DNA from 3 places in the Bradyrhizobium sp. SZCCHNR2028 genome. Region 1 is predicted to be linked to each of the others. Evidence: predicted binding sites of a transcription regulator. Region 1 holds the regulator's gene; each other region holds the start of a gene.

Region 1 (7,715 bases):
CTGCATCGTCGCCATCATGATGCGGCGGCATCGGATGTTTCCGGTTGCCGTGATGATCGCAGCTGCAGCGTGCGGCTTTGCCGCGGCGACCATCAAGACCGCGCGTGTCGCTCATCCAGTGCTGGCGCGGCCGTTGTATTCGGTGGCGCTGTCCGGCTTCGTCGAGGCGCGCGACATTCGCGAGCGCAGCGATCGGATCGTGCTGCGCGTCGCCGCGATGGAGAGCCAGCGCAGCAGCATCAGCCTCGCGCGCGTGCGGCTCGCGGTGCGTAAGGGCACGGCGCCCGAGGTCGGCAGCTTCGTGCAGCTCAAGGCGCGGCTGCTGCCGCCGATGGCCCCGGTGCGGCCGGGATCCTACGACTTCGCGCGCGACATGTTCTTCCAGGGCATCGGCGCCTCCGGCTTCGTGATGGGCGCGATCACGACGGCGACGCCGCCGCAGGCCGCCGGCTTCGGCCTGGGCTATGCGGCGGCCATGCAGGGCCTGCGCGATGCGATCGACGCACGCATCCGCGCCCGTCTGACGGGCGATGAGCGCGCCATCGCCACCGCGCTGCTGACCGGCCGGCGCGACGCCATCACGCCCGATGTCAACGATGCGATGTTCGTCTCCGGCCTCGGCCACGTGCTGTCGATCTCAGGCTATCACATGGCCGTCGTCGCCGGCGTCGTGTTCTTCGCCGTGCGCGCGCTGCTTGCGCTGATCCCCGGCCTCACTATCAGCCATCCGATCAAGAAATGGGCGGCCGCGGCGGCGCTGGTCGCGGCGGCGTTCTACCTGCTGCTGTCGGGCGCGGAGGTCGCGACGCAGAGATCGTTCTTCATGACGGCCGTGGTGCTGATCGCGGTCATGGTCGATCGCCGCGCCGTCACCTTCCGCACGCTCGCGGTCGCGGCGATGATCGTGCTGATCGCAGCACCCGAAGCGCTGGTGCATCCGAGCTTCCAGATGTCGTTCGCGGCGACGCTCGGCCTGGTCGCGCTGGTGCAGTTCGGCCTGCCCAAACTGTTTGCGACGCCGGACAGCTCCACGACGCAGCGCATCGCGCTGTGGGGCGGCCGCGAGCTCGCGATGCTGCTGCTGGCCTCGCTGATCGCGGGGCTTGCGACCACGCCCTATGCCGCGTTCCACTTCCATCGCGTCACGCCCTATGGCGTGCTCGCCAATCTCGCGGCGATGCCGGTGGTTTCGGTGCTGGTGATGCCCGCCGGACTGCTCGGCCTGCTGGCGGCGCCGTTCGGGCTCGACGGTCCCTGGTGGACGCTGATGGGCCTCGGCATCGACTGGATGATCGCGGTGACGCGCTGGGTGGCGGCGCTGCCTGGCGCGGTCGGGCGCATCCCGGGCTTCGGCATCGGTCCGCTGATCCTGGCCAGCCTCGGCGTCATCCTGATCGGCCTGCTGCGCACACCGCTGCGCTGGTCGGGTGCCGTCGGGCTCGTGGTGGCCACCGCGTGGGCCGCCACGACGCCGTTGCCCCACGTGCTGATCGCCGGCGATGGGCGCGCGGTGGCGGTGCGCGGCCGTGACGGGCGCCTGCATGTGATGCGCACCGGCAAGGACGTGTTCGCCACCAAGGAGTGGCTCGCGGCCGACGCCGATGCCCGGCTGCCGGCGGATTCATCGCTCGCCGATGGCGTCTCCTGCGACGAGGCGGGCTGCGTGGTCGCGATGCTCGACGGCCGATTCGCCGCCTTGACCCTGCGCACCGAGGCGCTCGAAGATGATTGCGCCCGTGCCGCGCTGATCGTCACCGCGCGCGCCGCGCCGTCATCCTGCGCGGCGGCCGTCATCGATCGCCAGCGCCTGCAGCAGCAGGGCGCCTTGATGCTGGTGCAGCGGGGCACCGGCTTCTCCGTCACGCCGGTGCGCGCCGGCGGCACCGACCGCCCGTGGTGGCCGGCGCCCGCCGAGGCCGGCGAGTTCGACACGACGCTGACGCCGCGTGCGCCGGTGTCGCGGCTTCAGGACGCGACGCCGCCGGAGACGGAGCAGGGCGAGCAGGATTGAGCGCCGGACAGCTCGAACGTGCTGAGATGATACAACGTGCTGAGATGATACTCGGTGTCGTCGGGTCCATCGAACAGCGAGGGACCTTCGACCAGCGTGAACGCAGCGCCCGGATATCGTTGCCAGACGGCGATGTCATCAACCGTGACCGTTAGCCATCCGAACGGAAGCATGTAGCGGCCGGGCTCGGTGATCCGGTCGGCCTTGTTCCAATCGATCTTGTTGACCGCGGCGGCAAGCTCCCCCGGCACACAATGCCGGCCGAGGGATGTCGTTCCTATTCGATGCGATGCCGGAGCGTGAGGTTCGCCCGAAAGGACCTTGCGCTTGCAGAAACCAAATCTCCCCCGGCCGAAAGCTCGCTCATGACCGAGAGAAATGCGGACGCGCAGGCGCTCAGGTGATGCTGATGCGGCGAATCGGTGTGGCCTGCGAAGCCGGAACGTCCTCCGCCACGCCCGGGCGGCGCTCGGCCGGCTGCTTGCTGACCGGCAATTGTAGCACGGTGACGCGCTGGCCCTCGCAGAGCTGGGTCACCAGCACGTGGCGGCCGTCGGCGAATTCGATCGCGTCGTGATGGCGATCGGGGATGTGCGTCTCGATGCTGTTGAACTTCGCGACGCGCTCGCGGATCGTCCGGGTCCAGAGCCAGCGGCTGTCGTAGCGGACGTCCTCGACAAATGCCAACTCGGTGCCGGGCAGCATGCAGACGGCGACGGTCGGCTCGCTCTCGAGGGCGAAGCCGCGGGTGGCGGTGCCGCGAAACGTCGTCGAGATCAACGTCTCGCCGACCTTGGCGGGACGGGACGCAACCGCATGGAGGCTGTAGTCACACATCGGATCGCTCCTCGTTGAGAGATAGCCGACCCACGCTCCCCCCGGACAGGCGCAGGCCTCTATCAGAGTGGACATCGATGGTGATGTTAGCGCGCGCTTCACGGCAATTCTGCGCTGATCTGCACCGCGTGCGCCCGCGGGCGATCACAAGCGTTTGAGCATGCCGCGCTGCACATCCTGAGGTGCATTCGCGCGTGACCAATTTCGATCGGCGGCGAAGCGCGTGCGCCCGTCGCCGATCGACCGATCGCGTCCGCGATCAGTACTTGCGATACAGCCCGACCAGCTTGCCTTGGATCTTCACCCGGTTCGGCGGCAGGATGCGGACCTCGTAGGCGGTGTTGGCCGGCTCCAGCGCGATCGATGCGCCGCGGCGGCGGAAGCGCTTCAACGTCGCTTCCTCATCGTCGATCAGCGCTACCACGATGTCGCCGGTGTCGGCGGTCTCGTTGCGCTGGATCAGCGCCATGTCCCCGTCGAGGATGCCGGCATCGACCATGGAGTCGCCGCGCACCTCAAGCGCATAGTGATCGCCGTTGCCGAGCATGTCGGCAGGCACGCTGATGGTGTGGCTGCGCGTCTGTAGCGCCTCGATCGGGGTACCGGCGGCGATGCGGCCCATCACCGGCACTGCGACGGGGCGCTCGCCATCGTCCAGCGCGGGAGTGCTGGTGCGCACCTTGCCGAGATTGCCCTCGATCACCGATGGGGTGAAGCCGCGGCGGTTGTTGGCGGCCTGTGACAGCTCGGGCAGCTTGATCACCTCGATCGCGCGGGCGCGGTTGGGCAGCCGGCGGATGAAGCCGCGCTCCTCGAGCGCCGTGATCAGGCGATGAATGCCGGACTTCGAGCGCAGATCGAGCGCATCCTTCATCTCGTCGAAGGACGGCGGCACGCCGGCTTCCTTGAGCCGCTCGTTGATGAACCGCAGAAGTTCGTACTGTTTGCGCGTCAGCATCTCGACCTGGTCCCCAGTTTGTTGTCGTCCGAGTCCAGGAGCTGCGCCTTGAGCACAAACCGGCTGAGAGCGCCTTGGAGTCGGACCATCATCGCGTCGCCCGCAACATACTAAAAACAAATCATGAACGGACACTATATGTTCGATGTGTGTTCCGCAATCCTTAAATTGTAGTGAACGGACCGGGCTTTGCCGGGGGAAACGGCCTAGCTCGGCAGGCGCAGGATCTCGCACGGGCTGCCGGCGGCGGCCTTCGGCGCAAACGCCCGCCGGATCACCAGCGCCTGCGAGAGCGCGAGATTGCCGAGCAGCGACGAATCCTGCTGGGTCACCGGCGTTGCGATCAGGGTGCCGTCGGCGCGCTCCTCGAGCTGCGCCCGCAGATAGTCCTCGCGCGAATCGTTGGCCCCGAGTTCGCGGCCGAGCAGGGCGGTCTCGCGTGGCATGCGAGCTTCGTCGCGGCCGAGCAGCCGCCGAATCAGCGGCACCAGGAACAGGATGGCGCAGACATAGGACGACACCGGATTGCCGGGCAGTCCGATCACCCTCATGTCGCCGAGCCGTCCGTGCATCATCGGCTTGCCCGGCCGCATCGCGATCTTCCAGAACGCCATCTCGACGCCCTCGGCTTCGAGCGCCTGCTTGACGAGGTCGTGATCGCCGACCGAGGCGCCGCCGGTCGTGATCAGGATGTCGGCCTTGGCCTCGCGCGCCCGCCGGATCCCGGCGATCGTGGCCTCCATCGTATCCGCGGCGATGCCGAGATCGATCGGTGTCGCGCCCTCGCTGCGCACCAGCGCCCGCAGGGCGTAGCCGTTGGAATAGACGATCTGGCCCGGGCCGGGCGTCGAGCCAGGCATCACGAGCTCGTCGCCGGTGGCGAGCAGCGCCACCTTCGGCCGGCGCCGCACCGGCAGTGCCGGATGATTCATGCTGGCCGCCAGCGACAGGTCGCGGTCGCTGAGCCGGCGGCCCGCCTTCAGCAGCACCATGCCCTCATGAAAGTCGACGCCGGCGGGCCGGATGTGCCGGCCCTTGATCGCGGCCTCGGTGATCACGACGTGGCCATCTTCGGCGATCGTGTCCTCCTGGATCACCACCGCGTCGGCGCCCTCAGGGACAACGCCACCAGTGAAGATGCGCGCCGCCTCGCCGGGTCCGACCACGCGATCGAACGGCCGCCCCGCCGCGACCTCGCCGATCACCCTCAGCCGCACCTTGGCCTGGGCTGCGTCCGCCGCGCGCACGGCGTAGCCGTCCATCGCCGACATCGCCTCGGGCGGCTGCGTCCGCAGCGCCGCGAGGTCGCGGGCCAGGATGCGGTGATGGGCCTCGTCCAGCGTCACCAGCTCCTCGGCCAGCGGCTCGGCGCCGGCGAGCACGGCGGACAACGCATCAGACACCGGCATCAGGGCCATGAGAGTTCCTTCGGACGGAGACGGCAGATCGAATGAGTCGCCTTCTAACCGAACGCGCACGGCCCGGCCAAGGGCTCAGGCCGCTTCCTGCCTTCTGATCGTCTGATGTTGGCCGCGTCCGGGCCGCTGCCTCACGACCGCGCGAGAAACCCTGCAATCAGTGCGCAGAAGGTCGACCGCAGTGCCAAGGCGTTGGCCGATGCGCCGTTCCGATTAGCTCCCGCCCCGCGTTCTATCCAGCAGCCGCGCGACAGGCGGCGCGCTCGGTCGTGTGCAGGATATCCGCCACCATGTTCCGCAGCCAGACCGATGCTGCATCACGATCGAGCTGCAGCGGCCAGACCATCGAGACGGCCGGCAGCCGCAGCTTCAACGGCGCGGGACAGAGCGTCAGCCCAAACCGCGGCCCGTAGAGCTTTGCCATCCTGGTCGGTATCGTCGTGATCACCGGTGACGCGGCCACCGTCGCCAGCACGCTGAGGAAATCCGAGGAGGCCGAGACCACGTTGAGCTCGGTCCCGATCTCGTCAAGCGCCGCCTCCAGGCAGCCCTGCAGGCTGTTGGTCAGCGTCACCAGCGCGTGGGGAAGCGACAGATAGTCGGCGAGGCTGATCGGCGTTTTCATCGCGATGCGCTTTGGATTGTAGACGCAGCTCAGAGCCTGCTCGAACAGGAACTGGGATCTGTGCCGCTGTGCGACGGCCTCGAAGCAGCCGACCGCAACATCCAAGGCGCCATCGTCGAGCAAACGATGCACCTCGTTGCGTTCGGTCGGCCGGCTGAGAAGCCGCACGCCGGGCGCCGAGCGACGGAGCGCCGCCGCAAGCTCGGGGATCAGCAGCAGCTCGACCTCGCTCGAAAATCCCAAGCGGATGGTGCGCTGCTCGGTCGCCGGGTCGAACTCCGGTGCGGCGTGCAGCGCAGCCTGCATCTGCGCCAGCGCTGCTCGAACCGGCCCGGCGAGCGCCGCCGCCCGCGGCGTCGGTTGCATGATCGTGCCGACGCGGACGAACAGCTCATCCTGCAGCAGCACGCGAAGCGTCGACAGCGAATGGCTCATTGCCGGCTGCCCCACCTTGAGGCGCGCCGCCGCGCGCGTGACACTGCGCTCCTGAATCAGCGCGTCGAATGCGACCAGCAGATTGAGGTCGAAGGAGCGAAGATCGAAGTGGTCGATGGACTGCATGAGTTGGATCGATTTGAGGAATGTATGACCTAGTCGTAGATCTCGGCCCAGACAAGATCACCGTTCGGATCGAGGCCGCCAGACATGCAGGACATCACGACCTATCGCGTCGGAGACGCCACCATCACGAGGATCTTCGAGATCGGCCTCGATGCGGTCGAGGGAGAGTTTTTGTTTCCGGGCGTAGAAGCAGACAGCATCGTTCGGGAACGAGGCCAGGTGGGGCCGGGATCGGTCGATCCGCACACGGGATCGTTGCGCCTGAGCATCCATAGCTGGCTGGTGCGGACGCCGGAGCGGGTGGTCCTGATCGACACGGCCACCGGCAATGACAAGGAGCGGCCCGGCGCAGCAGTTCTGCATCGCTTGAACGAGCCGTTTCTCGACCGGCTGCGGGCGGCCGGCGTCGCCCCTGGCGATGTCGATCTCGTCCTGATGACGCATCTGCACGCGGATCATGTGGGGTGGAATACGCAGCTTGCCGATGGCCGTTGGACGCCGGTGTTTCCGAACGCCCGGTACGTTTTCTCAGGCCGCGAGCGCGCCTATCTGGCGGCACTGTCGGCCGCTGACGGCTCGGATGCCGCGATCAGGGATGCGGCCGGTCTCGGTCGCATGCTGCATCCGCCGCTGCCAGGGGTCTACGAAGACAGCGTGCTGCCGATCGTCGAGGCCGGCCTCGCGCGTGAGATCACGGTCGATGGCAGCGAGGTCGTGGATGGCTTCCGCTATCTGCCGAGCCCTGGTCACAGCATCGATCACGCCTGCATCAGTCTCACCTCGCGCGGCGAGCGCGCGCTGTTCTGGGGCGATGTGATGCATCATCCGCTGCAGGTCGCGCGTCCGGATTGGAACTCGGTCTATTGCGAATTTCCGGACGCGGCGCGGAGCTCACGCCAATGGGCGCTGAACCACGCCGCCGAGACCGGCTCCCTCGTGTTCACGACCCACTTCGCCGAGTCCTCGGCCGGGCGGATCAGCCGCGACGACGACCGGTTCGCGTGGCACTTCGCCTGATCCGAGGTGACCATGACCGAGAACGCAACGTCCTCCTCGCGCATCGTTTCCGAGCGCCGCCTGATCGAAGGCCCGGTGTCCGACGTCCAGCTTCAGCTCATCAACAAGCGCCGGCATGACGTGCAACGGTTCTCGGCCGAGCGCACGCTGGTGATGATGCACGGCGCCACCTTTTCATCCGCCAGCCTGTTCGACGTCGCGGTTGGTGGCGCCTCCTTCATGGATGTCCTGGCGCAGGCCGGCTACGATGTCTGGGCCGTCGATGCGCGCGGCTATGGCGGCTCCAGC
Region 2 (7,715 bases), on a different contig from region 1:
CGGCCTGCTCGAATTCGCGGAAGATGCGCTCCTGGGCGTCGGCGGCAATGCCGATGCCGGTGTCACGCACCTGGAAGCTGATCTCGTTCGGCCAGATCCCAGGCTCGGCGATCAGCGCGACGCCGCCCGAAGCCGTGAACTTGATGGCGTTGCCGGCGAGGTTGAGCAGCACCTGGCGCAGCCGCGCGGCGTCGCCGGTCACCCAGGTCGGCAGCCGCTCGTCGAGATAGGCCGCGATCTCCAATTGCTTGGCCTGCGCCCGCGGCGCCAGCAGCTCGGTGATCTCCTCGATCAGCGTCGCCAGCGAGAATGGCTGCGCCTCCAGCGCGAGCTTGCCGGCCTCGATCTTGGAATAGTCGAGCAGCTCGTCGATCAGCGACATCAAGGCTTCACCCGAGGTGCGAACCGCCTTGGCGTAGGTGGTCTGCTCCGGCGTCAGCTGCGTCTCGAGCAGCAGCCCGCTCATGCCGAGGATGCCGTTCAGCGGCGTGCGGATCTCGTGGCTCGCCATTGCCAGGAAACGCGACTTGGCACGGTTCGCGGCATTGGCCTGGTCGCGCGCCTCCGCCAGCGCGCGCTCGGTCTCGGTGCGGTCGGTGACGTCGCGGCCGACACATTGCAGTACGGCGGGCTGGCCGGCGTCGGAACGCACCAGTGCCTCGCGCCACGCGATCCAGCGCGGCCCGATCGCGCTCTCGATGCGCTGGTCGTGGACGCGCGTGCCGTTCGGCTCCAGCGCGCTGTCGCCCTGCTCGATCAGCTCGAAGGTGAACGCGCTGCCGAGCAGGTTGTCGCGGTCGAGGCCCGCCATCCGGCAATAGGCGTCGTTGACGAAGATGATGCTGCCGTCGCGCGCGCGCATGACGATGAGGTCGCCCTGCTGCTCGAACAGATTGCGGGCGCGCTGCTCGGCTTCCTGCAGCTCCCAGTTCCGGTCCGCCAGCACCTCGTTGTGGAGCGCAATCTTGTGCATCTTCCTGGCGACGAAGCGCAGCCGCATGCTGAGCGTGGCCAGGCCGACGCAGGCGAGCGCGAACAGGAAGCTGGCGCCGATCGCGAACGTGTGCGGGTTATAGCCGGAGTTGTCGGAAATGCTGGCCTTGATGAAGCCGTACGCGCCGCCGAAGCCGGCGGAGAAGATCATCAGCGAGCGCAGGATCGCGAAGATGGTGCGGTGACGGCGCATGAACCGGCGCAGGCGCAGCCTGACGTGAAAAATCGGTCCCATCTCGATCACCCCCGACGATTTCGATCCCAATGTCATGGCCGGCCCGCACCATGCGGCGTCGGTATTGCTGAGACTTTGAAAGGTCGTGCACGCGCGATTCTGCCGTGCAGAGATGGTGAACCGGGCGTTAGCCCGGCTCACAGAACCGGATCGGTCGGTGATGAGGCGTGGTTGCGCGCGCGGGATCGTCGGTGAAGTCGACATGGAGATCGGCGTGAAAGGGCGCGGAGCCGAGCGAGACGCCGTCGGCACCGACGGCAATGCAGGGCTGCGGGGAGGGCGCCAGTTCGAGTCTGGCGATGACCGCCGCCGCGATCAGCGGCACGGCCGAAACGAGGACCTTGAAACGCAACATGATACGCACCGACGCGGAAGGCCTGATGACGGAACGCGGACCCTATGGTTGTCGGAGCGTAAAGAGAAGTCGTTACCAGAGTGTTGAGGGGGCGTCCGGAGGCCCCTGAACGAGTAGACGAAACGGTACGCTCGGATGCCACTGCCGCCGTAGCAAAATCGCAACAGTAACGAGAAATTGACAAAAATACTATTGACGGAGAATCGGCCTATATCCGTTGACACTGAAAAACTATAGTTTACATAGAGACTATGTTCTTGTTTCGTTCTTTTCCTCTTGCAGAGGGGCTCTTCCTATGACCTTTAATGCAAGAAAGGCCTCACAGGTCATCGCATTCTTTATTGCAAGAAATGGCCAGAACGCCCTCAACATTTTGAAGGCGATCAAGCTGGTCTATCTGTCTGATAGACAAAGCCTAAAAGCATTCGGATTCCCGATACTGGATGAGCCGCGAGTTTCGATGCCGCATGGGCCCGTAAACTCCACCACGTATAGCCACGCAAATGGTGAATATGATCTGGAGGCCTGTGGCTGGTCCGAACTCTTGGAAGACCGCGCCAATCATCTTATCGGAGCCAAGAAGCAAATTGATATTGGCGAGCTTGATGAGCTGAGCGATGCAGATATCCAGTGCTTAGATGCGGTATGGAATGAGTTCGGGCAGATGGGTAAATGGCAGCTGGTCAACTATACCCATGACCGTAACAACATTCCCGAATGGGAGGACCCTAACGGGAGTTCGAAGCCGATTCCGGTAGAGCGCATACTAACTGCTCTTGGATTCAAGGACGCGGACGTACAAGCCTCACTGATTGAGGAAAACAGATATCTGGACAAGGTTTTTCAGTCACTTCGTGGATGAGCCATGGCGACGTACGTTGCCTGCAGGTGCCAGACGTTACTGTTACCATCCGGCACTTACAACGATCCCAACCGAAAGCACCTTTTCATAGTCTGCACGGACGCGTGCGAGGCTGGTAATCACATTATTGTCTCCGTAACTGAATGGCAGAATCATCTGTGCGACGGAACTACACGGCTTGGAGTTGGGGACCATCCGTTCATCACAAAGGATTCTTACATTTTCTATCGAAAGGCTCGAATCGAGAGTGGAGCGGCACTTGCCGCCGGGGTGGCTGCTGGCCTGTTCGTACCACGTGACCCAGCCTCGGAAGCTTTGGTCGCAAAGATTCTAGAAGGAATCTGCGCTTCCCTCCAGACGCCACGAAAGGTCAAAAACTACGCTGGTTGTTGACTCCGGCACAATCGCTCACAATTCGGGATATCCTGTAGTGGCGCTTCGGTTGCCATTGAGTTTCCTCTGACTATCGATGCGACAGGGTAAGCTTGATCGCGTCTTGAGCTCAGCGGTAAATCTACGCGGCCGCATGGCGACTGTCCTCGGCCAGCGCGCGATACGACAGCGCCTCGGCCAGATGCAGCCGGCCGATGGTCTCGGCATGATCGAGATCGGCGAGCGTCCGCGCCACGCGCAGCACGCGGTGATAGCCGCGGGCGGACAGCCGCATCGTCTCGGCGGCCTCGCGCAGCAGCTTCTGGCTGGGCGCATCGAGCCTGGCGATCTCGTCGAGCACGGCGGCCGGCGCCTCGGCGTTGGTCCGGATGTGCGGCAGGCCGGCTTTGGCATAGCGGGCGCGCTGCAGGTCGCGCGCGGCCGCGACGCGGGCCGCGACCTCGGTCGAGCCTTCCTTGGACGGCGGCAGGATCAGGTCGGCGGCGGTGACCGCGGGCACCTCGATGCGCAGGTCGATGCGGTCCATCAACGGGCCGGAGATGCGCATCTGATAGTCGGCGGTGCAGCGGTCGATGCGGCCGCGCTTGCAGGCGTAGCCGGGCTCGAAGGCGTTGCCGCAGCGGCACGGATTCATCGCGGCGACCAGCATGAAGCGGGCAGGGTAGGTGACGCGGTGGTTGGCGCGCGAGATCGAGACCTCGCCATTCTCCAGCGGCTGGCGCAGCGAATCCAGCACGCGCGGATCGAACTCCGGCAGCTCGTCGAGGAACAGCACGCCCTGATGCGCCAGCGAGATCTCGCCGGGGCGGGCGCGCAGGCCGCCGCCGGTCAGCGCCGCCATGCTGGCGGAATGATGCGGGCTGCGGAACGGCCGGCGCGACGTCAGCGCGCCGCCCTCGATCTCGCCGGCGACCGAGGCGATCATCGAGACTTCCAGCAGCTCCGCCGGCGACAGCGGCGGCAGGATCGAGGGCAGCCGCGCCGCCAGCATCGACTTGCCGGCGCCGGGCGAGCCGATCATCAGCAGATGATGCCCGCCGGCAGCGGCGATCTCGAGCGCGCGCTTGCCGCTCTCCTGGCCCTTGATGTCGCGCAGGTCGAGCAGGCTTGCGGGTGCCTCCTGGATCTTCGGCTGCGGCCGCGACAGCACCTGCGTGCCCTTGAAATGGTTGGCGATCTGGATCAGCGAGCTCGCCGCGATGATCTGCAAGTCCGGGCTCGCCCATGCCGCCTCGGCGCCGCAGGCGGCCGGGCAGATCAATCCTTCCTCGCGCGCATTGGCGCCGATGGCCGCCGGCAGCACGCCGGCGACTGGCGCGATCGAGCCGTCGAGGCCGAGCTCGCCCAGCACGGTGAAGCCGCCGAGCGCATCCGGCGGAATGGCGCCGATCGCGGCCATCAGCCCCAGCGCGATCGGCAGATCGTAATGGCTGCCTTCCTTGGGCACGTCGGCCGGCGCGAGGTTCACGGTGATGCGCCGCGCCGGCAGCGCCAGGCCGGAGGCGATCAGCGCCGAGCGCACCCGCTCGCGCGCTTCCGACACCGCCTTGTCCGGCAGGCCGACGATCGCGAAGGCCGGCAGACCGGGCGCGACTTGGACCTGCACGTCGACCGCGCGGGCCTCGATCCCCTCGAAGGCGACGGTGGAAACGCGCTGGACCATGATGCCCCTCCCAGCGACCAAGCTAGCGGAAGCAGGGATTGTTCGCAAGAACAATACGGGAACACTGTCGTTGCCGCGCCCCGCTGCAAACCATTAACGACAGCCGCGCGGGTTGCAGCTCCGTCCGCCGGGCTTAACGCCCCTTTAGTCCGGCCTTCGCATTCTTCCTCAATTGATGATCGACCCGCGCCTCTGTCACGGCCGAGAGGCGCCCAACGAGGGACGTGCGATGCCTCCAGCGCCTGCGGCAGCTCCGACCGCCAAGACGCCCGCCGGTGATGCGCGGACGGTGTCCGAGCTCGCCACCGACTTGCTGCGCCGGACCACCAGCCTGTTCCTGGCCGGTCCGCGGCCGGCGCCCGCCGAGCAGCTCGATCTCTACGACCAGATGTTCGCCCGGCTGATGCCGCAGGTCGCGACCGAGCTGCTGGCCGAGCTGAGCATGGCGCTCGCCGGCGTCGAGCGCGCGCCTTACGCCACCGCGCGGCTGCTCGCCGTTCACCCCGAATTGCGCGTCGCCGGACCGATGCTGGCCAAGGCGGCGGTGCTGACCGAGCGCGACCTCGCCGAGTTCATCCGCACCGGCAGCCCGGCGCATCTCGTCGCGCTCGCCAGCCGACGCGGCATCGGCGACAATCTCACGACGCAGCTGATCGCGCGCGGCTTTCCGGCGGTGCGCATGGCGCTGGCACAGAACCTCTCCGCCCGGCTGTCCGAGGATGGCTATCGCAGCCTGTTCAAGATCGCCGAGCGCGACGAGGATCTCGCCGAGAAGCTCGCGCTGCGCACCGATCTGCCGGCCAAGCTGTCGCGGGCCTTCGTCGCCGCGGCGAGCGAGGGCGCCCGCGCCCGCTTCATCAAGGCCGCACCGCCGGCGACCCGCGCCACCCTGCAGGCGACGCCGACCCGCTCGCCCGGCGCGGCAATGCGCGCGATCTGGGACTATCAGCAGGTCAAGGCCGAGGTTGCCGCCCTCAGCCGCACCGGAAAGCTCGGCGACTCCGCCGTCAACCGCTTCTGCGCCACCGGCGATTTCCCTGCCGTGATCGCAGCGCTGGCGCTGCTCTGCGTCGTCACCATCGAGACGATCGAAGCGCTGCTGGAGGAGGACCGTCTCACGGATCTGCTGCTGGCCTGCAAGGCGGCGCGGTTGAGCTGGGCGACGACGTCGATGATCCTGCGCGGCCGGCCCGGCTGCGACGCGCTTCCGGCCGATGACCTCGAGGAGGCGCGCAAGCGCTTCGAGAAGCTTGCATTGTCCGAAGCGCAATGGAAGGTGCGCGGGCTCGAATCGCGCTGAGCGAGCGCGAGAGGCGGCGTCAGCCCGGCGGCGTGCTCGGATAGGCCGTGAAGTCGATCTTGAACATCGCCGGATCGAGCTTCTTGGTCGTATCGAGATTGTAGACGGCAATCGTGGTGTCGTAGCCCTGCGGATCGGTCACGGTCCACTGCTTGAGCTGGCCGTCCTTGACGCCGAGCATCAGCATCAGCCGGCTGGTGCCGATCAGCGCCTGCTTCTCCTCGATCGTGATCGTGACGTAGAGGTCGTCGGCCGCGACCGCGATCACGTTGGTGTCCTTGAGCAGGTCGATGCGGTCCGACAGCAGATAGCGCAGCGGCGTCTGCGACAGCGGATAGACGTCCTGGGTCGCGAGCTTGCGGTCGCGCACGACCAGCGAGGAGCCGTCGGCGATGATGTCGATCGGCGTCGGCGGCTCGTATTCGAAGCGGACCTTGCCCGGCTTCTGGATGTAGAAATCGCCCTTGGTCTTGCTGCCGTCCGGGCCGACCTGGACGAAGTTCCCGACCAGCGTCTGCAGCGACGACAGATAGGCGCTGACCTTGGCCGCCTGCGCCTTCTGGTTGGCGTCGAACGAGGTGAAGATGCTGGCCGGCACGTTGCGCCGGGGATCGGGAATGATCGGGTTGGGCGGGGCGGTCTGGGTGGTCGAGGGGCTCTGGCCCGAGCGCTGCTGGTCGGAGGCGCTGAGCTGGGAGCCGCTCTTCGGGCCTGATTTCGGAGCCGGCGTGCCCTGCGCGGCGGCGTGACCGGACGCACCGGCGACAGAGCATGTCGTCACGGCGCAGGCGACCAGCCAGGCGCAGATCCGGCGCCCGCGCGAAGCTGCGTGATACGAAAACGTGCTGTTCAACAAGGAGCTTTTCAAAACGACGTCCTGAGTTTTACGCGTTCTATCCCGGATCGGGCGGGCAGCGTGATCGTAATCGCGTGAAGATCGGGCACCGAAACGGCGTTTCTGCGGCCATCGGGGCCGTCAGAATCCGCCTTCCTCCTCGGGCACCAGGATCTCGCGCTTGCCGGCGTGGTTGGCCTGGCCGACGATGCCTTCCTGTTCCATCCGCTCCATCAGCGAAGCGGCCTTGTTATAGCCGATCTGCAGCCGGCGTTGAATGTAGCTGGTCGAGGCCTTGCGGTCGCGCTTGACCACGGCGACCGCCTGGGAGAACAGGTCGTCGCCACCGCCGCCGCCCATGCCGGTGGCATCGAACACGGCACCATCCTCCTCGCTCGGCTCCTCAGCGGTGACCGCCTCGAGATATTCCGGCGAGCCCTGTGTCTTCAGGTGCTTGACGACCTTCTCGACCTCCTCGTCGGAGCAGAACGGGCCGTGCACGCGGCTGATGCGGCCGCCGCCGGCCATGTAGAGCATGTCGCCCTGGCCGAGCAGCTGCTCGGCGCCCATCTCGCCGAGAATGGTGCGGCTGTCGATCTTGGAGGTGACCTGGAAGGAGATGCGGGTCGGGAAGTTCGCCTTGATGGTGCCGGTGATGACGTCGACCGACGGGCGCTGCGTCGCCAGGATGACGTGCAGGCCGGCGGCGCGCGCCATCTGGGCGAGGCGCTGCACCGTGCCCTCGATGTCCTTGCCGGCGACCATCATCAGGTCGGCCATCTCGTCGACGATGATGACGATGTAGGGCAGGGGATCGAGGTCGAGCTTCTCCTCCTCGTAGATCGCCTTGCCGGTCTCCTTGTCGAAGCCGGTATGGACGGTGCGGGTCAGCTCCTCGCCCTTGGCGCGCGCTTCGCCGAGACGGGCATTGTAGCCGTCGATGTTGCGCACGCCGAGCTTGGCCATCTTCTTGTAGCGCTCCTCCATCTCGCGCACGGCCCATTTCAACGCGACGACGGCCTTCTTCGGATCGGTCACGACCGGCGTGAGGAGATGCGGAATGCCGTCATAGACCGACA
Region 3 (7,715 bases), on a different contig from region 1:
CCGCTCCAGGATGTCGACGCGCACCGCGCGCTCGCCCGCCTGCTTGTAGCCGAGCACGCGATAGGCATCGCGCGGCAGCGCCTTGTCGACCGGGAACGAGGTCCGGCCCGAGCTCGCCAGATGCTGCGCGCCGGTCAGCGCGGACATGTCGACATTGCCCTGCTTCTCGGCCCACAGCAGCGCAGCGAGCGCGCGCGCCGCCGGCTTGAGCAGCGCCGGGACGTAGATGTGATAGGCGCCGAAGCGCACGCCATATTTGCGCAACGTGGCGCGCGACGGCTGGTCGAGATCCTTCATCTCGGCCGCGATCTTGGCGCGCTCGATGACGCCGAGCGCCTCCACCAGTTGGAACGCGATGCCGCGGCCGATACCGGTGATGTCCTCGGCCTTGGACAATTCGAACAGCGGGCCGAGCAGCTTCTCGATATGCGTCTTCAGCCAGAGATCGAGCCGCGCCTGCACCTTGTCACGCGCAGCACCCGTCAGCCGCTCGTCGGCGATGATGCGCAGGCGCGGATGCAGAGCGTCGTCGGCCGCGACCAGCTTCGCGACCGCGTCGCCGGTCCAGCGCACCGTGCCGTCGGCGGTGAGCACGATGTGCTCGTCGGGCGCGCTGGACAGCTTCTCGGCGCGCGCCTCGATCTCGCCGGCCAGCGCCTTCTGGGCAGCAGCCTGCAAGGCCTTGGCCTCCGAGCCGGCTTCGGCGGCGTCGGGCGCGAAGGTGAATCCATCCAGACGGCCGATCGCGTGCCCTTCAACGATCACTTCGCCGGTCTTGCCGATTTCCGTATTCAAAACACTGTTCTCCCGCAGGCGCCGCATCAATACACTGGTACGACGATCAACGAAACGCTCCGTGAGCCGTTCATGAAGGGCGTCTGACAATTTATTTTCGAGCTCGCGGGTAATCCCCTGCCAATAATCAGGGTCGCGCAGCCAGTCTGGCCGGTTGGCCACGAAGGTCCAGGTACGAATCTGTGCAATCCGCCCCGACAGCGTGTCGATGTCGCCATCGACGCGGTCGGCCTGATCGACCTGTGCGGCGTACCAGGCGTCCGGAATACGCCCCTTCTGCATCAGGAAGCCGAACACGGTGGTCACCAGCTCCGCATGGGCGGCCGGCGACAGCCTGCGATAATCGGGGATCTGGCAGGTCTCCCAGAGACGCTCGACCGCGGCCGCGCCATGCGCCATGTCGCGCACCTCGGCGTCGCGCGCGGCATGATCGAGCACGCGCAGATCCTCCGCGATCGGCGCGCGCGTCAGCGCCTCATGCCCCGGCGCGATCGCCAATGAGACCTGAAGCGCGCTCAAGGACGCGAAATCAAGCCTGGAGTTCCGCCATTGCAGCACCTTCACGGTATCGAAGGTGTGGTTCTGGAGCGCATTGACCAGCTCGGGCTCGAACGGCGCACAACGCCCGGTGGTGCCGAACGTGCCGTTGCGCGTCGCCCGTCCGGCACGGCCCGCGATCTGGGCAAACTCCGACGGCGTGAGCCGGCGGAACTGATAGCCGTCATATTTGCGGTCGGACGCAAAGGCGACGTGGTCGACGTCGAGGTTGAGCCCCATGCCGATCGCGTCGGTGGCGACGAGATAGTCGACGTCGCCGTTCTGGAACATCGCCACCTGCGCGTTGCGGGTTCGCGGCGACAGCGATCCCAGGACCACAGCGGCGCCGCCATGCTGGCGGCGGATCAGCTCGGCGATGGCGTAGACCTCGTCGGCCGAGAAGGCCACGATGGCAGTCCGGCGCGGCTGTCGCGTGATCTTGCGGTCGCCGGCGAATTCGAGCTGCGACAGCCGCGGCCGCGTCACGGTCGATACGCCCGGCAGCAGCCGCTCGATGATGGGGCGCATCGTCGCAGCCCCGAGCAGCAGCGTCTCGTCGCGGCCCCGCCGGTTGAGGATGCGGTCGGTGAAGACGTGGCCGCGCTCGAGATCGGCGGCGATCTGGATCTCGTCGACGGCGAGGAACGACACGTCGAGATCCCTGGGCATCGCCTCGACGGTCGACACCCAGTAGCGCGGGTTCTTCGGCTTGATCTTCTCCTCGCCGGTGATCAGCGCAACGGCCTCGCTGCCGACGCGATCGGCGATCTTGTTGTAGACCTCACGCGCGAGCAGCCGCAGCGGCAGTCCGATGATGCCGGAGGAATGCGCGAGCATGCGCTCGATCGCCAGATGCGTCTTGCCGGTGTTGGTGGGGCCGAGAACGGCGGTAACGCCGCTTCCGGGAGCACGGTCGGACGCGCGCTCGAAAGGCGAGGCTGCCGAAGAAGACGAAAAAGCCATTCGTTAAATTGGGTCTCGAGGCCGGCGTTGCAGGCGCGCGGGTCAGGCGCGATGGATGCTGGATTTATCGTCGTTCTGAGAGGCTGCGATCCTCACACCTGTGTCACATTGCTACGCATATAGGGACGCAGCTTAAGCTTCGGAACGCCTTGAGAACGAATCACGCCCGAATCGCTGACTCCAGCGCCTTTCCGGCTTCGTTCACCGCAACATCTCGCGCCGCGCGATCAAGGCAGCACTAGATCAAGTTTTCACGGTCTCGACAAGCAACGCTTTCGCGAGGGAACTGGCGCTGTTTTCGAGCAGACCCGAGTCGAATCAGAATCGGCGAAGAGTCAAACGGATTCACGCGAGCCGTCGTTCAGGCCGCGCGCCGGACACATGCTGGCTTTCCGGGCGGCCTCGCAATGACGGCGCCGGCTGGACAACGAGGATTCCGCCGCGCGCTACTGCGTTTTCGCGACGTGCGGCGAGGCCTGGGTGATGAAGGAGGTCGCCTCGAGCATCGCCTTGCCGAAAGAGGTCGGAATCACGACCCGGAACGGCACCAGGATGCGCGTGCCCGCGAGCGGCACGAAGAAGATCTCCATGTTGCGGGCCTGGGCGAGATATTTGATCACCGGCCGGTCCGGGATGTAGCCCGCAACCGGCGTGAAGTAGACCGCGCAGACCAGCGCCGGACCACGATAGCCTTTGTCTGCCTTGACGTTCTCCATGCGCTTGTAGTCGAGCTTGAGCTCGTAGCGCATGCGGCCGTCGAACACGGGCGCAGCGCCGCGGCACGAGTCCGGCGACAGCAGCTCGCCATTGCCCGGCACCCGCACCAGCGAGGCCGTCATCGGATCGAGCACGCCGCGCTTGTGGGCATCCGTTACCGGGATGCGGTCGGGATCGACCGGCGGCGTCGGCTCGATGGCGAAATCCTTCACGGTGCCGTTCTGCAGATTGATGCGGATCTGCTCGGACTTCTTTCCCGTGGTGGTCGAGGCCTGGTAGCTCTGCCCGACCAGGGCGCCGTTGACGACGCGCCCCTGCACCGACCCGGTGCCCGATCCTTGGGAGAAGCTCTTGAGCAGGCCCGCGGTGCCGCCCTGAGCTGCGGCGCCGTACTGATCATCCCCGATTTCGACCGCCCAGGTGCCCTTGCCGACGGGGATGCCAGCCAGCGAAGCCTCATATTGGGCGTCCAGCCGGGCCTGTGCCCAGGCGCCGTGGGGGGCCAGCAGCAGGAGCGCCGCGATGGAGCCGGCCACCGCCAGGCGCCGGAAACGGAAGAAGGCCGTGCTGTTGGTCACGTCGAAATGGTCCTGCCGATCCGCTTGTCGGGCCCCGGCCCCTGTGCCGCGCCACTGCTGTTACTTACGCCAAAAACGCTCCTGAACAACGCGAACCGGTCACATCCTGGCCGATTGTCCAGCGCTTTACGTCCGGCTCCGCTTCCGGCGAAGCCGCATCGGGCGGCCCAAACTCCCCGTGAGCCCCTGCAATCCGCCGGGCTCGACGGGCCGATTTGACGCGCCATCGCGCGAACGTCCACTCATCACGCCCGAATACGCCCTTTATGTGGTCTCCGGCGATCGGCTATGATGTTGATTGTACGACGTCTTTCGGAGAAAAACGGCCATGCGGACGCCTATGGCCGGACGCCGTGCCGCGGGCGCAAATACCGCCGCCGTGAAGCGAGGCAGCCCTGCGATTCGGCGCGTGGCTAAGGGGCCACCGGCCCCATCCCTCAAAACCTTGACGAAAAGCCGCATCCCCCCTATAGGACCGCATCTCCCAGAGACGAGCTGGACGAGTTTTGGACCCCCGCGGCCCGCCGACACAGGCGGACGAAGGGTGCGGGGATGAGAGAGGATTTACTGCCATGTCGCGGCGCTGTGAACTGACGGCCAAGGGCCCCCAGGTTGGCCACAAGGTCAGCCACTCCAACATCAAGACCAAGCGGCGCTTCCTGCCGAACCTGTGCAACGTGACCTTTATCTCGGATGTACTCGGCCGCAACGTGCGCCTGCGCGTCTCGACCAACGCGCTCAAGAGCGTCGACCACAATGGCGGCCTCGACGCCTATCTGCTCAAGGCCAACGCTGCGGCGCTGTCGCCGCGCGCGCTGGAGCTGAAGCGCGCCATCGAGAAGAAAGCGGCGGACGCTGCCCCGGTCGCCAAGGCGAGCTGAGAGAGCAAGCCGAAATCCACGATTGATGCAGAAGCCGGACGCGTCACAGGCGGGGCTTCGAGCGAAGCGAGATATCGAAACGGCCGGATCGAGAGATCCGGCCGTTTTGCTTGCGGATGCCGTGACCAGCCGACAACTCTGGACACGGCAGCCGGCGCGGGGCGACCGGACACGTCGAGTGACCATCCGTTCGTACGGCGGCGCCATTCAATCACTTCGCTATGTCCGTCGCGCGGCGCGCAACAGCGACCCAGACGAAGTGCCATAGGAACCGACCTCCCCAACACCAGCCCGATGCTCTACACTCGTTGCGGTAGCATTATCGCGGACATTCCTTTGTCATGAAGAATATTGTCATCTGCTGCGACGGCACCGGCAACGAGATCAGCGAAAACATCTCGAACGTGCTCAAGCTCTATCGCTGCCTGCGCAAGACCGACAAGACGACGCCACTCCAGGCCGTGTTCTACGATCCTGGCGTCGGCACCCTGACACAGCCGGACAGCTGGCATCGCTTCAGGGCCAATTTCAACATGGTGCTGGGGCTCGCCACCGGGTACGGCCTCGACGACAACATCATCAGGGCCTACTGCTTCCTCGCCACGCATTACCAGCAAGGCGACCGCATCTTCATGTTCGGCTTCTCACGCGGCGCCTACACCGTGCGCGTGCTTGCCGGACTGATCCACAAGGTCGGGCTGATCTCGCCCGATCAGATCAATCTCGCCGGCTCGGGCGTGATCGCCTACAAGAAGTACTCCTCCGACAATCCGAAGGCCGGACGCGGCATCACCACCGAGGTCGAGAGCACCGAGGAGGAAGGGCCGATTCCCGAGAGCCGCGACGACCAGGCCGCGCAATTCGCGCGCATCACCTCGACACGCTGGCCAACGATCCATTTCGTCGGCGTGTGGGACACGGTGGCCAGCGTCATCGTGCCGCGCACCGACCGGTTCCTCGCCCTCCCCAGCCTCGAGGAGCTCGCCTTCTCGATCGAGAACCCGAGCGTGAAGATTTTCCGGCAGGCCGCTGCGATCGACGAACGGCGCTGCATGTTCCGGCTGAAGCCGTGGAACATGCCGCAGACCTTCACGCCGAACCGCTTCAACAAGGCGCATGCTGGACCGCAGGACGCCAAGCAGGTGTGGTTCGCCGGCGTACATTGCGACGTCGGCGGCGGTTATCCCGAGGCGCAGTCGGCGGTCTCGAAGTATCCGCTGCTGTGGATGATCGACGAGGCGGTCGAGGCGGGGCTGGCGGTCAATCCGCGCACGGTGAACCAGCTCGCCTGGGGCGTGCAGCGCAAGAACAGCCCGTTCTCCTATGTGGCGCCGAGCATCCAGGGCCCCCTGCACGATTCGATGAGGCCGGCCTGGCGGCTGCTCGAATGGCTGCCGAAGAGCGCGACGTACAAGGAGTGGCCGGAGCGCAAGGCGCGTTTCGGATTCTACATTCCGAATTGCGAGCCGCGCTTCATTCCCGAGGGCGCGTTCATCCACGAGAGCGTGCTGATGCGGATCGCGGAAGCGCAGGACTACCGGCCCGTCAATCTGCCCGCGTCCTATGAGCGCGTACCGCTTCCGGTCAAACAGAAGGCGGAGTAGCAGCAACAGCGCGTTGCGGGTCGAGCAGCGTCTTCGGAGGCTCGCGCGTGGCGGATCGCCTCAGATCATGCGCAGATGGATGACGCCGTCGGTCACCTCGCCACGGGCGAACTGCTCGCGCGCCATCTGCTCGAACGCCGTGCGGTTTCGCTGCAGATAAGCGAACGCCTGATTGCGTGTGCCGAAGCAGGTCTCGAGATGACAGACCTGCCGCGTAGCGCCGATTGCAAGCGCAAATGCGATCGTCTGGCCTCCACGCTGCGTCTCGTCCTTTGCAATGCGAACGTCTGTAGCTGTCAACTTGGCCACGTCAGCCTCCTCGGTACGAAGGTCGGATCTGTACGCGGGACGCGGTTGAGGCGTAATGATCAGGCATGGATCGCCCGTGTGTTCGAGCACCAGCAACGGATCTGAAGTTCCGATAGTTCCACCGGCAGCCGACGTCGGAAGGCGAGATGAAGCAGCCCTAGCGAGCGACCTTCTTCCGCCGCTTCGGCGCAGGCGCAGCAACAGGACCCGCTTGCGCAGCTTCCGCTTCCTTGGCGAGCCGCAACACGCGCAGCCGCTCCATGTTCTTGCGGACCGCCGTCGCGCGCTGATCCCATTCGGCGCGCGCCTTCGCCCCGTCCTCGGCGGCGACGCGCTGGCGCTCTGACCGCGCAATGCTTTCGGGGGAGCGTTCTGACATCTTCTTGGTGGCCATCGACTGATCCTTCCGGAGATGCGGGTTACCGTCGAGACGCAGAAAGCCCGCTCAATACAGGATCGAGCGGGCAAACCAGCCATTTCAGTACATCCGTGAAATGGCCCAAGACGTCAGATCAGTACGATCAGACCAGCGCGAGATTTTCTGCGCTGGTTTTACCGCGCATCTTGTCCGTCTTGACCTCAAAACTGACTTTCTGGCCTTCAGCCAAGCCAGCGAGACCAGCGCGTTCAACCGCGCTGATGTGAACGAACACGTCGTTCCCGCCATCCTCCGGCTGAATGAAACCAAAGCCCTTCTGGCCGTTGAACCACTTGACGGTACCCTGCATGTCTATCTCCAAATCATTAATCGCGCGACCATCACGCGATCCTCATTCAACTGAGCGATGACTTTTGGAAATAGCCCACAGGCACATTCAGAAAGGCACAGCGGCTAATCGAACTACCTCAAGGTAGAGATTTTCTGGGGGAATACAAGGCCACGGGGCAAATATAGTTTGCCGAGAGCCGGAACCGTGAGTCGGCTCACGCTGGCAATATCAGCAAATTGCCCTTATCTTCACTGGACCATCGGTAACGGCCTGGCCATCGATGGCTGAGAGACACTCGTGCTCCCGCCTTCCGACGAAGGGGATCATCGTGTCTCGCACGTATTGTGCTCATCACATTGTGAGCAACACGTTTCATTGACGCCGCTCTGCTGAGCGCGCCGCTCCCCCGCCGCAGCGCCGATCGGCTTCGCCAACCTAATTTCATCGATAGAGATGAAGACAAGGAGGACACTTTTGCAGGTTCTTGTTCGTGACAACGACGTCGAGAAGGCGTTGCGCATCCTGAAGCGGAAGATGCAGCGCGAAGGCGTATTCCGCGAGATGAAGCGCCGCAGATCCTACGAGAAGCCATCGGAACGCAAGACGCGCGAGAAATCCGAT

The links. The regulator LexA, encoded in region 1, represses DNA repair genes until DNA is damaged. The targets are predictions, from matches to a motif close to TGTTCNNNNTGTGTTCNG.
Region 2: the regulator LexA is predicted to act here: its motif matches at 4,548-4,565, upstream of QX121_RS26570 (YifB family Mg chelatase-like AAA ATPase).
Region 3: the regulator LexA is predicted to act here: its motif matches at 2,436-2,453, upstream of QX121_RS12285 (helicase-related protein).

What each region holds. Positions count from the first base shown of each region.
Region 1 covers NZ_JAUHJF010000001.1:115,074-122,788, forward strand. The annotation lists gene QX121_RS00555 (ComEC/Rec2 family competence protein) at 1-2,011, shown strand, start outside; gene QX121_RS00560 (hypothetical protein) at 1,966-2,184, opposite strand; gene QX121_RS00565 (hypothetical protein) at 2,408-2,848, opposite strand; gene lexA (transcriptional repressor LexA) at 3,108-3,806, opposite strand; gene glp (gephyrin-like molybdotransferase Glp) at 4,013-5,224, opposite strand; gene QX121_RS00580 (LysR family transcriptional regulator) at 5,457-6,410, opposite strand; gene QX121_RS00585 (MBL fold metallo-hydrolase) at 6,495-7,427, shown strand; gene QX121_RS00590 (alpha/beta hydrolase) at 7,440-7,715, shown strand, end outside.
Region 2 covers NZ_JAUHJF010000022.1:6,338-14,052, reverse strand. The annotation lists gene QX121_RS26585 (PAS domain-containing hybrid sensor histidine kinase/response regulator) at 1-1,228, opposite strand, end outside; gene QX121_RS26580 (hypothetical protein) at 1,356-1,583, opposite strand; gene QX121_RS26575 (Panacea domain-containing protein) at 1,879-2,445, shown strand; gene QX121_RS26570 (YifB family Mg chelatase-like AAA ATPase) at 2,960-4,501, opposite strand; gene QX121_RS26565 (DUF2336 domain-containing protein) at 4,731-5,801, shown strand; gene QX121_RS26560 (outer membrane lipoprotein carrier protein LolA) at 5,821-6,654, opposite strand; gene QX121_RS26555 (DNA translocase FtsK) at 6,778-7,715, opposite strand, start outside.
Region 3 covers NZ_JAUHJF010000006.1:57,631-65,345, forward strand. The annotation lists gene QX121_RS12285 (helicase-related protein) at 1-2,295, opposite strand, end outside; gene QX121_RS12290 (DUF3108 domain-containing protein) at 2,742-3,521, opposite strand; gene rpmB (50S ribosomal protein L28) at 4,163-4,471, shown strand; gene QX121_RS12300 (DUF2235 domain-containing protein) at 4,813-6,075, shown strand; gene QX121_RS12305 (hypothetical protein) at 6,136-6,384, opposite strand; gene QX121_RS12310 (transcriptional regulator) at 6,542-6,778, opposite strand; gene QX121_RS12315 (cold-shock protein) at 6,906-7,112, opposite strand; gene rpsU (30S ribosomal protein S21) at 7,569-7,715, shown strand, end outside.